Regions from separate parts of the Salibacterium sp. K-3 genome, predicted to be linked through region 2. Evidence: predicted binding sites of a transcription regulator. Region 2 holds the regulator's gene; each other region holds the start of a gene.
The links. The regulator Rex, encoded in region 2, represses fermentation and respiration genes when NADH is low (regulators of the CRP and FNR family bind a similar motif). The targets are predictions, from matches to a motif close to TTGTGAAATATTTCACAA.
Positions count from the first base shown of each region.

Region 1: ACW9JV_RS18345 (cytochrome ubiquinol oxidase subunit I) is a predicted target of Rex. The motif match lies at 1,686-1,703, and genes of this name have one in related genera.
Region 3: ACW9JV_RS01240 (AtpZ/AtpI family protein) is a predicted target of Rex. The motif match lies at 1,064-1,081, and genes of this name have one in related genera.

Region 1 is NZ_JBSVZE010000003.1:579,541-582,818, forward strand. Features, by position in the region: gene ACW9JV_RS18335 (Mur ligase family protein) at 1-725, opposite strand, end outside; gene ACW9JV_RS18340 (alpha/beta fold hydrolase) at 722-1,498, opposite strand; gene ACW9JV_RS18345 (cytochrome ubiquinol oxidase subunit I) at 1,796-3,148, shown strand; gene ACW9JV_RS18350 (cytochrome d ubiquinol oxidase subunit II) at 3,145-3,278, shown strand, end outside.
Region 2 is NZ_JBSVZE010000002.1:673,012-676,289, forward strand. Features, by position in the region: gene tatC (twin-arginine translocase subunit TatC) at 1-652, opposite strand, end outside; gene ACW9JV_RS15485 (twin-arginine translocase TatA/TatE family subunit) at 672-875, opposite strand; gene ACW9JV_RS15490 (redox-sensing transcriptional repressor Rex) at 898-1,536, opposite strand; gene ACW9JV_RS15495 (ABC-F family ATP-binding cassette domain-containing protein) at 1,787-3,278, shown strand, end outside.
Region 3 is NZ_JBSVZE010000001.1:236,686-239,963, forward strand. Features, by position in the region: gene ACW9JV_RS01235 (S8 family serine peptidase) at 1-882, shown strand, start outside; gene ACW9JV_RS01240 (AtpZ/AtpI family protein) at 1,233-1,472, shown strand; gene ACW9JV_RS01245 (ATP synthase subunit I) at 1,469-1,840, shown strand; gene atpB (F0F1 ATP synthase subunit A) at 1,943-2,671, shown strand; gene atpE (F0F1 ATP synthase subunit C) at 2,719-2,934, shown strand; gene atpF (F0F1 ATP synthase subunit B) at 3,029-3,278, shown strand, end outside.

The sequences.
Region 1 (3,278 bases), on a different contig from region 2:
CCCATTTCCGCAATAAAGATCTCGTGATAGGGCTTGAGCATCGTCCGGATTGTCTTGGTAACCCCCATTTTCGTGTTGTAGCTTTCGGGGGTCATCAATACATTGAATTCAGAGGACAGGACGGTTTCGAGTATATGTTTCGTACTCGTTTTCCCGTAACTGCCTGTTACTCCGATCACTTCCAGGTTGTTCATCTGCTTAACGATCTTTTCTGCATCGTGGTAATAATACTGGCTGATCTGCTTTTCAATCGGCCAGTTGATGACATTGGCAGCCAGCGTATAGAAATAAGCAAGAATCGACGAAGCCGTCACAAACAGAAGAAACCACCCAATGCTGCTTTCTTCCCCTGTTCCTGTAATAATGCCTGCCAGTGCGGTTAAAGCAAAAAGCACCCCGCTCGTGACCAGAAGACGTTTTACTCTGGCGGTAAACACCAGTTTCTTTTTTTCCTGCTCTTCCGGCATGAAATACGCTGCAAGCGCAAAAATAAGAGTCCCCGCCGTCAAAGCTGCCGTTTCATTTCCGAAAATCAAAGGAAGAAAGGCAAGAACCGGCAGGAAGCTCTGTATCGGAAAGGCTCTGGAAGTGTGAGACATGGTCCAGTTCCAGTACCGTTCCGTCCGGTAGGCATTCAGCTGCAGCATATGTGTGCTTGTGTTTACGATCCGTGCTGTATACCAGCCCCAGGCTGCGAGAAATAATAGAATGAATACGCCTGTCATGAATTCCTCTCCCCCTTGTCTTGTTGAAGGAAAGAATCGATTACCAACAAAAACTGCTGTCGCTTATCAAGATATGAATAATGACCTGCGTTTTCCAAAACTGCCAGACCTGCATCCGGAATCATGCCTTCCATCAGGCGGGCATCTTCCACCGGAGTGGCTTCATCCTTCTCTCCCCATACAAGCAGTGTCGGCGCCTGTATATTGGGAAGATGATGGCGCAGATCTTCATTGACGACTTTGACCATCGTCTGCTGCATCGTTCCGGAAACATTTTTATAGTCTGTGGAACCGAGCTTTCCTTTTACTTTTGTGAGAATATTTTCTTTATACCGGTTGAGAACCGGCAGATCCAGTATTTTTTTGAATGCCTTGTACGTGTAGACTTTAACATAATACTGCCATTTCCTCTTAGGCTTAATACCGGCGCTGTCTACAAGAATAACTTTATGCACCGGGTTGGCGGATGCATACTTGATCGACACCCTTCCGCCGAAGGAATGTCCGATTAAGGTCGGCCGGTCAATATGTGCCTTCTCCAGAAAGGCCCCGAGCATCCTGGTGTAATCGCCGACGTCCCAGGGTTCCGGGGGCTCCTCACTGTCTCCGAACCCTGGAAAATCAAGGGACCACACTCTGAAATGCTTTTCCAGGGATTGATGAACCGGCGCGAAAGCGTTCCTGTCAGCTCCCCAGCCATGCAGAAGAACAACGTCCGCTCCTTCGCCGGAAACGTGGTACCCCACTTTCACTCCCTCTATATCTATGTTCACAGCTATAACGCTCCTATTCTTATGATAACTTCCGTCCGTATTGTATATATAATCAGTTGTTCTACAGTTTATGTTCTTTTCCCATATAACACATAACCACCACTATATCTTATCATATCAAACAGTAAACGAGAATCGTCTCTTTTCTTTGGATTGTCACTTCTTCTATCTTTCTTTCGCATTTCATTTGTGATATATTTCACATAATAAAACAGGTGAACAGCAAAAGGAAATAAAGATTTTAGTGTCCCTTTTTAAAGGGAAGGATATAGACAGGCTTAGAGAGGAGAATGCCTCATGTTTATGGAATATGATGCAGCCACGTTCAGCCGCATGCTGACAGGTCTGACCCTCGGCTTTCATATTATTTTTGCCACGATCGGCGTCGGCGTGCCGTTAATGATAGCTTTCGCCGAATGGATGGGCATACGCAGGAACGATGAACATTACAGACTGCTCGCCAGGCGTTGGGCCCGCGGTTTTGTGGTAACGGTAGCTGTCGGAGTGGTGACCGGTACCGCCATCGGGCTTCAGCTGAATCTGTTGTGGCCGAATTTCATGCAGCTTGCCGGTCAGACGATTTCGCTCCCGCTTTTCATGGAAGTATTTGCTTTTTTCTTTGAAGCCATTTTTCTTGGCATCTACCTGTACACGTGGGATCGGTTCAAAAGCAGGATGCGCCACTTTCTTCTCATGATCCCGGTCGTTCTCGGCGCTTCCTTTTCCGCTTTTTTCATCACGACCGTCAATGCTTTCATGAATGCGCCGCAAGGGTTTGAGCTGGTGGACGGCGTTATTACCGACATCAATCCGATTGCCGCGATGTTTAATCCAGCAACGCCGACCAAGACCGCCCATGTGATCGTCACCTGTTATCTCACATCCGCGTTTGTCCTCGGTATGATCGGCGCGGTGAAAATGCTGAAAGGCGATCATCACGTCTATCATAAAAAAGCGCTCCGCTTAACGATGATGGCAGCCTTCATTTTCTCCATCGGGACCGTCATCATTGGAGATTTGTCCGGCAAATATCTGGCTGAATATCAGCCGGAAAAACTCGCTGCTGCGGAATGGCACTTTGAGACCGAAGAAGAGGCACCGCTTGTTGTGGGCGGTATGCTGAACGAAAACGGAGAGGTGAGCTATGCACTTGAAATTCCATACGCTCTCAGCATTCTGGCACACGGAAATCCGTCGGCAGAAGTAACGGGGCTGGAGGAGTTTCCGGAAGAAGACACCGCTCCGCTTATTGTGCATTACTTTTTTGACAGCATGGTCTTTATCGGTATGTATCTTGCTTTTATTTCGCTTTTATATCTGCTGCTCAGCTGGAAAAAACCGGACTGGATGCATCATAAAGTGGTGTTGTGGGGGATTGCCGCCGGCGGCCCGTTATCGATTCTTGCGATAGAATTCGGCTGGGTGTTTGCTGAAATCGGACGGCAGCCGTGGATTCTGTACGACATTATGCGGACACCGGAAGGGGCCACCACTTCCGAACACGTCGATGCCATGCTCTACCTGTTCATCGGCCTGTATGCGGTACTCGGTACCTCCAGTGCGATCGTCCTCCGCAAAATGTTCAAAAACAATCCGGTCGCTCATGAGCTTGAGCACCGCGGTATTGAAGAACGGGGGGACTCGTCATGACTTATGAAATTCTCGGTATTACCGTGCTCTGGTTTTTCCTTTACGGCTACTTAATCGTAGCCTCGGTTGATTTTGGAGCCGGCTTCTTCCATTTTTACAACAAGGTGTCCCACCAGAACTACCAGGTGAA
Region 2 (3,278 bases):
GCACCGTCACCATCAGGTGGGAAACAATGTCCGGCGGCGTGATGAATCCGGCCAGCACGAGCAGGACAAAGTAGGCATATTTCCGAATGTAACGGAGCCATGCCGGTGTGATCAGCCCGAGCCTCGTCAGAAACATAACGACTACCGGAAGCTGAAACAAAAAGCCGAATGGTATGGTCAACTGAAACAAAAAGCCGAAATATTCATTGGCCCCGTACTGCTCTGTCAAATCGAGGCGTTCCGACAGATTGCTTAAAAACCGGATGACATTAGGAAAAAGGACGAAATAAGCAAACGCAAGACCTCCCAGAAACAGGATAGTTGCCACTGGAATATAGGCAAGCGTTACTTTCTTTTCCTTATCCATAAGCCCCGGTGACACAAACGCCCACAACTGATACAAGAGCACAGGAAACACAAGAATCAGACCGATGAAAAACGCAAAATTCATGTAGAGTTTTATCGGATCGGTCAGATTAAATACGTTCATCGGAAAGTTTTCCGCTTCCGGAACATTCTGCAGATACGTAATCACAGCGGGAGCCATGATCAAACCGGCGATTAACCCGGCCAGTAAAAATACCGCTGAAATAATGATACGTTTCCGCAGCTCTCCGATGTGGTCATATAAAGTCATTTCATTCTGCGCCATGCCTGTCCCGTCCTACTCTTTACTTTTCAGAATCATCCGTTGCTTGCTGCCGGTTTTTCTTTTTATCGTCTTCTTCTACATCGTCGGCAAGCCCTTTGGTCGCGCTCTTGAATTCACGAAGCGTGTTCCCTGCGGCACGGCCGAGTTCCGGAAGTTTTTTCGGTCCGAAAATCAGCAGCGCAGCAAGAACGATCAAGCCGATACTCATAGGTCCCAGATTCATGTTCAAACACCCCCTGCATGTGCTATAAAGGATAATTTTTCAGAAAGTATACCAACGTCTGCAGTTCTACCGACAAATCAATATGATGCACCCGTATCGTCTCCGGTACCGTCAGCCGTTCCGGTGTGAAATTCAGAATACCGGTAATCCCGGCATCCACCAGCTTTTCTGCGGTATCCTGGGCGGCAGAGGCAGGGACCGTCAAAATTGCGATCGAGGCGCCCCGTTTCTTTTTCACATCCGGAAGATCATCCATGTGATGGATGTCCACGCCGCTGATCTCATGGCCGATGATTGCTTCATTCACATCAAAGGCGGAGATAATCTGGGTGTTGTCACTTTTGGAAAAATTGTATTTTAAAAGCGCGGTGCCAAGGTTTCCCACTCCGACGAGAAATACTTTTGTCACTTCATCCTGATCCAGCGTTTTGCGGAAAAAGGATAGCAGATACTGGACATTGTATCCGTACCCTTTTTTGCCGAGCGCTCCGAAATAGGAAAAATCGCGGCGGATCGTCGCGGAATCGACTTTCACCGCCTCGCTCAGTTCTGTCGATGACACGCGTTGTTTCCCCGATTTATGAAGGTTTTCCAGAAACCTGTAATAAAGCGGCAGCCGTTTGGCGGTTGCCTGCGGTATCTTCTGCTGGTCTATGTTCATGGCAGCCTCCAACTATTCCTTCCATGGTCTCCTGTCCAGTATAACATGACACGCCGTGCCTTCGTCATAAACAGCAGACCTGAACAGTCTGCACTTCTTCCCTATTGTACACTAATTCTTAAAAATATGTAACAGGATAGGCTGACTGATACGCCTGTTCATGATTTTGACATATCGTAAGTATTTCGCGTTTTCATAAAAATTACGATACACTTGCAAGGGAAGAGTTTTTAACAAAGGATGAACGATAATGATTGTGCTTCAATGTTCGAATATAACGAAATCCTACGGTGTCGAGACGATTCTGGACAATGTCAAACTGGAAATCAAGAAAAACGAGCGAGCCGCGCTTGTCGGCCGAAACGGGTCCGGCAAATCCACGCTTCTGAAAATCATAGCAGGGGAACTTCCGTACGATGCCGGAGAGGTGATCACGCCAAAGGGAGCCCGCATCGGTTATCTTGACCAGCATACCGGCCTGGTTTCGGAACGGACCATCTGGGACGAAATGCTGGCGGTATTCGACGAACTCCGGGAGATGGAGCAGCAGCTGCGCGTGCTCGAGGCCAGAATCGCCGACCCGGATATATATAATGACGAAGAAAAATACGAAAAAACACTGAAAGAATATGATAACCTTCAATATGAGTTTCACGAACGCGGGGGCTACCAGTACGAAGCAGACATCCGCGGCATCCTGGCAGGACTGAAATTTGACAGCTTCGATTACAGCACCCCGATTACTTCATTAAGCGGCGGACAGAAAACGAGACTCGCTCTCGGGAGACTCCTGCTGTCCAAACCGGACGTGCTCGTTCTCGACGAACCGACAAACCATCTCGATATCGACACGCTCGGCTGGCTGGAAAACTTTTTGTCCAATTATGAAGGTGCCGTGCTGATCGTCTCCCACGACCGCTACTTTCTCGACCATATCGTTTCCAAAGTCTATGAAATCTCGCGTGCGAAGGCCTCCCTCTATTACGGCAATTACAGCACCTACCTGGAGAAGAAGGCGGAGCGTTACGAACAGGAGCTCAGAGAATACGAAAAGCAGCAGAAAGAAATCGCCGAACTAGAAGATTTCATCGCCAAAAACATCGTCCGCGATGCCACCTCCAAACGGGCTCAGAGCCGCCGCAAGAAACTCGAGAAGATGGAGATCAAAGAGAAACCGCAGGGAGATGAAAAATCAGCGAGGTTTTCGTTTGATATCGACCGGCAGAGCGGCAATGAAGTACTGAATATTTACGACCTGAACGTGTTTTATGAACAGGACAACCCGGTGATCCGGGATTTGAACCTTTCTGTCAAAAAACAGGAAAGCATCGCCCTCATCGGTCCGAACGGCATCGGTAAAACAACACTGCTGAAAGCAATCGCCGGCCGGATTACCCCCGCTTCCGGAACTGTTCAGTACGGCAGCAAAGTGTCGGTCGGCTATTACGACCAGGAACAGTCGGACCTTGACAGCGGCAAAGACGTCCTGCATGAATTATGGGATGAGTATCCCCTCACCCCGGAAAAGGACATCCGCACCGTCCTCGGCAACTTCCTCTTTACCGGGGAAGATGTACTCAAGCCGGTTTCCAGCCTGAGCGGCGGGGAAAAGTCGAGACTCGCTCTCAGCAAATTAATGATGAAAAAAGCGAACCTGCTCATATTCGACGAGCCGACAAACCATCTCGACCTCGACAGTAAGGAAGTGCTGGAATCCGCACTGCTGGAATTCCCGGGAACCC
Region 3 (3,278 bases), on a different contig from region 2:
ACTGTGCCGAAAGGCTATCTTTCACTGAATGGAACGAGCATGGCCGCCCCTCATATTGCCGGAGCTGCGGCACTTTTAAAGCAGGCCCGGCCGGACTGGACGCCGGAGCAGATCAAGGCGGCGCTGATGAACGCAGCCGTTTCGCTCACCGATGATACAGGCAGTACGTATCCGCCGTTCGTCCAGGGAGCGGGCCGGGTCGATATCGCCAAAGCACTGCAGACCGAAACGATCGTAAGCCCGGGAACGCTGTCTCTCGGTTCCCGTTCTGTCAGCGGATCCAATCCTCTTTATGAGCAGACAATCCGGGTGGAAAATCACTCAAAACGCCCCCGTACGTATACATTTCAGGCTGACAGCGAACCATTTTTCGGTCTTCACTGGCAGATGCCGGATTCGATTGTCGTACCACCCGGTGAAGCAGAAGAAGTGATGGTTCGGGCGGAGCTGGCACCTGGTGCAGTGGAAGCGGAGGAACTTCACGGCACCATCACGGTAAAAGGAGGAACGCAGCCGGTCACTCTGCCTTATCTGCTGTTTATAAACGAACCGGAATACCCGAGAATCAGTGCGTTTGAACTACAGCCGGATCCGGGGAAAGACGGCTTTCGGTATGAAGTATATATGCCGGGCGGCGCTGATACGTTTCAGATCAGACTTTATGATCCAGATACCTTCGCTTTTCTGGGCGTCCTTGACGAACAGGAGAATGTCGAAGCCGGTCTGTTCCGAAAAACACTGGAGCAGGAGGACCTCCCGGTGTCACCGGGAGTGTACCGCGCCGTCATTCACGCAGCATCCGGAACAAAAGAAGAGACGCTGGAAACCATCGTTCACCTGGAGCAGAAAAGAGTGGAACAGCCGGCTGAACCACGGACATGAATCAAGGCATAACAGGACTGCCGAACCAACAGATAGATCCGGCGGCAGTCCTCTTTTTCAATGCCGGAATTGTCACTTAATTGACACAAAAGAAAAATCGGGAAAAACCCTGTTGTGACAAGGAATTTTTCAAGGTGGAGGATTGACAGAAGGGGTCCTCTATTGTACGATGACAAAGGGTATGTGAGAGGGTTTACATATTTCGGTGACGGCTGTTGAATGATGGGATCAAATGACAGGCCGGGATCGATTTCTGTAGAATCAGCAGAAAGATTCAGGCTGCCAGCTCCATCCTAAAAGCGCCGTCCTTTTTTCGGCGGAGCCCTGAACTACCGTGAATGGAGGGTGACATGGCGGACAAAGAGAAGCCTTCAAAACCATTCCAGTCTGCGGCTTTAACATCAGCCGTACTCTCTTATTTAGTCGGACCCCTGTTAATCGGCTTTTTCGCAGGAAGATGGCTCGATGACAAATTGGGGACGTCCCCTTTTATTATGCTCATCGGTCTTCTGACAGGAATGGCCGCCGGAATATACGGACTGGTCCGTCTGCTCAGTCGATATCTTGGGAACGGGGACGACCGGAAATGAAGCAGACTTTTGCAGCAGAGGCGAGACGCTGTGTCCAGCTGTCCTTGTATGTATCAGCTTTGTATGTGCTTGGATGGGGATTCACCCCGTACAGCGTGTTTTTTTTAAGTGCCATCCTCGGTGTTGCCGCCGGCCTTTTTAATGTCTGGAGCATGTACCGGGATGTCAAAAGAATCGGAGACGCGGCCGTACAGGAGAGAAAAGCTTTTACAACGGGCATGGCAGCACGACTGGCTACCGGGGCGCTCGCAGCAGTCCTTTTTCTGCGCTTTCCTGAACAATTCCACCTGGTGGGACTTGTTACCGGCATAATGACACCTTACATTATGATTCTTCTTCACTCCTTGTTTAAAAAAAAGGCGGTCTGACAGGCCGGGTCTTTTGGCAGCGGGCATGGAAACAAAGAGCGAAGAAGCGGCAACAGGGCAGGAAATCAGCAGTCTAGTATACAGTAAGGGGGGGAAGATTTAATGAACCATGAATCTCCAATCGTCTATGACCTGTTTGGGATTACAGGGTTTCACATTAACTTGTCGAACGTTCTTATGCTGACAATAGCTTCGCTTATTGTCTTCTGCATCGGCTTTTTCAGCGCCAGGAACCTGAAGATGAAGCCATCCGGCATGCAAAATGCATTTGAATGGGTCATCGACTTTGTTAAGAACACCGTGAACAGCACCATGGACTGGAAAACCGGGGAACGGTTTTTCGGACTCGGAATCACAATATTTTTACTGATTTTTGTAGCGAACATGCTTGGTATTCCGTTTATGTACGTAAACCCGGAAACGCATGAATTATGGTGGAAGTCACCGACAGCAGATCCGGTGATTACCATGACGTTCGCTGTGATGGTCATCGTTCTTACTCACTTTTACGGCATGAAAATGAAAGGCATGAAAGAATACGGCAAAGATTATCTAAGACCCGTGCCGTTTCTTTTACCACTTAATATTCTGGAAGAGTTCGCGAACACACTGACGCTGGGAATGCGTCTTTTCGGGAACCTGTATGCAAAAGAGATCCTTTTGACATTGCTGACAGGTGTAGGGGGAGCCAGTCTTCTCGGTGCATTTGGCGCAGGGCTTCCTATGATTGCGTGGCAGGCATTCAGTATATTTATCGGTGCCATCCAGGCCTTTATCTTTTTAATGCTTACGATGGTCTATCTCTCGCACAAAGTTTCAGATGAACACTAACCATGCTCGGCACAATCATTTAATTATATTTAAGGGAGGATATTTTAATGGGATTATTAGCAGCAGCAATTGCAGCAGGTTTGGGAGCAATCGGCGCAGGTATTGGTAACGGTTTGATCGTAAAAGGTACATTGGAAGGGGTAGCCCGTCAGCCGGAACTTAAAGGAACACTGCAGACACTTATGTTTATCGGTATCGCCCTGGTTGAGGCCCTTCCGATCATCGCAATCGTTATCGCGTTCATTACACTGGGACAAGGCTAGAAGCGGCACCGTCCAATCGTTAATGCCAATGGCGAAGTCCGTAGAACCACGCTTCGCCATTCCTTTTGTAGAATAACCGAAAGGAGTGAATTCTGTGCCAGAGGTCATTTATTGGGGAGACGTTGTATTCTCGCTGGTTACATTCATTATCCTTCTCTTGATCCTCCGCCGGTACGCGTGGGGACCGATCATGAACATGATGAAAGAGCGGGAAGAACATATTTCCTCTGAAATAGAAAATGCTGAAAAACACCGTAAAGAAGCGGAACAGTATGTCGAAGAACAGCGTTTGGAAGTGGAACGTGCGCGCGAAGAAGCACAGACCATTATCGAAAACGCAAAGA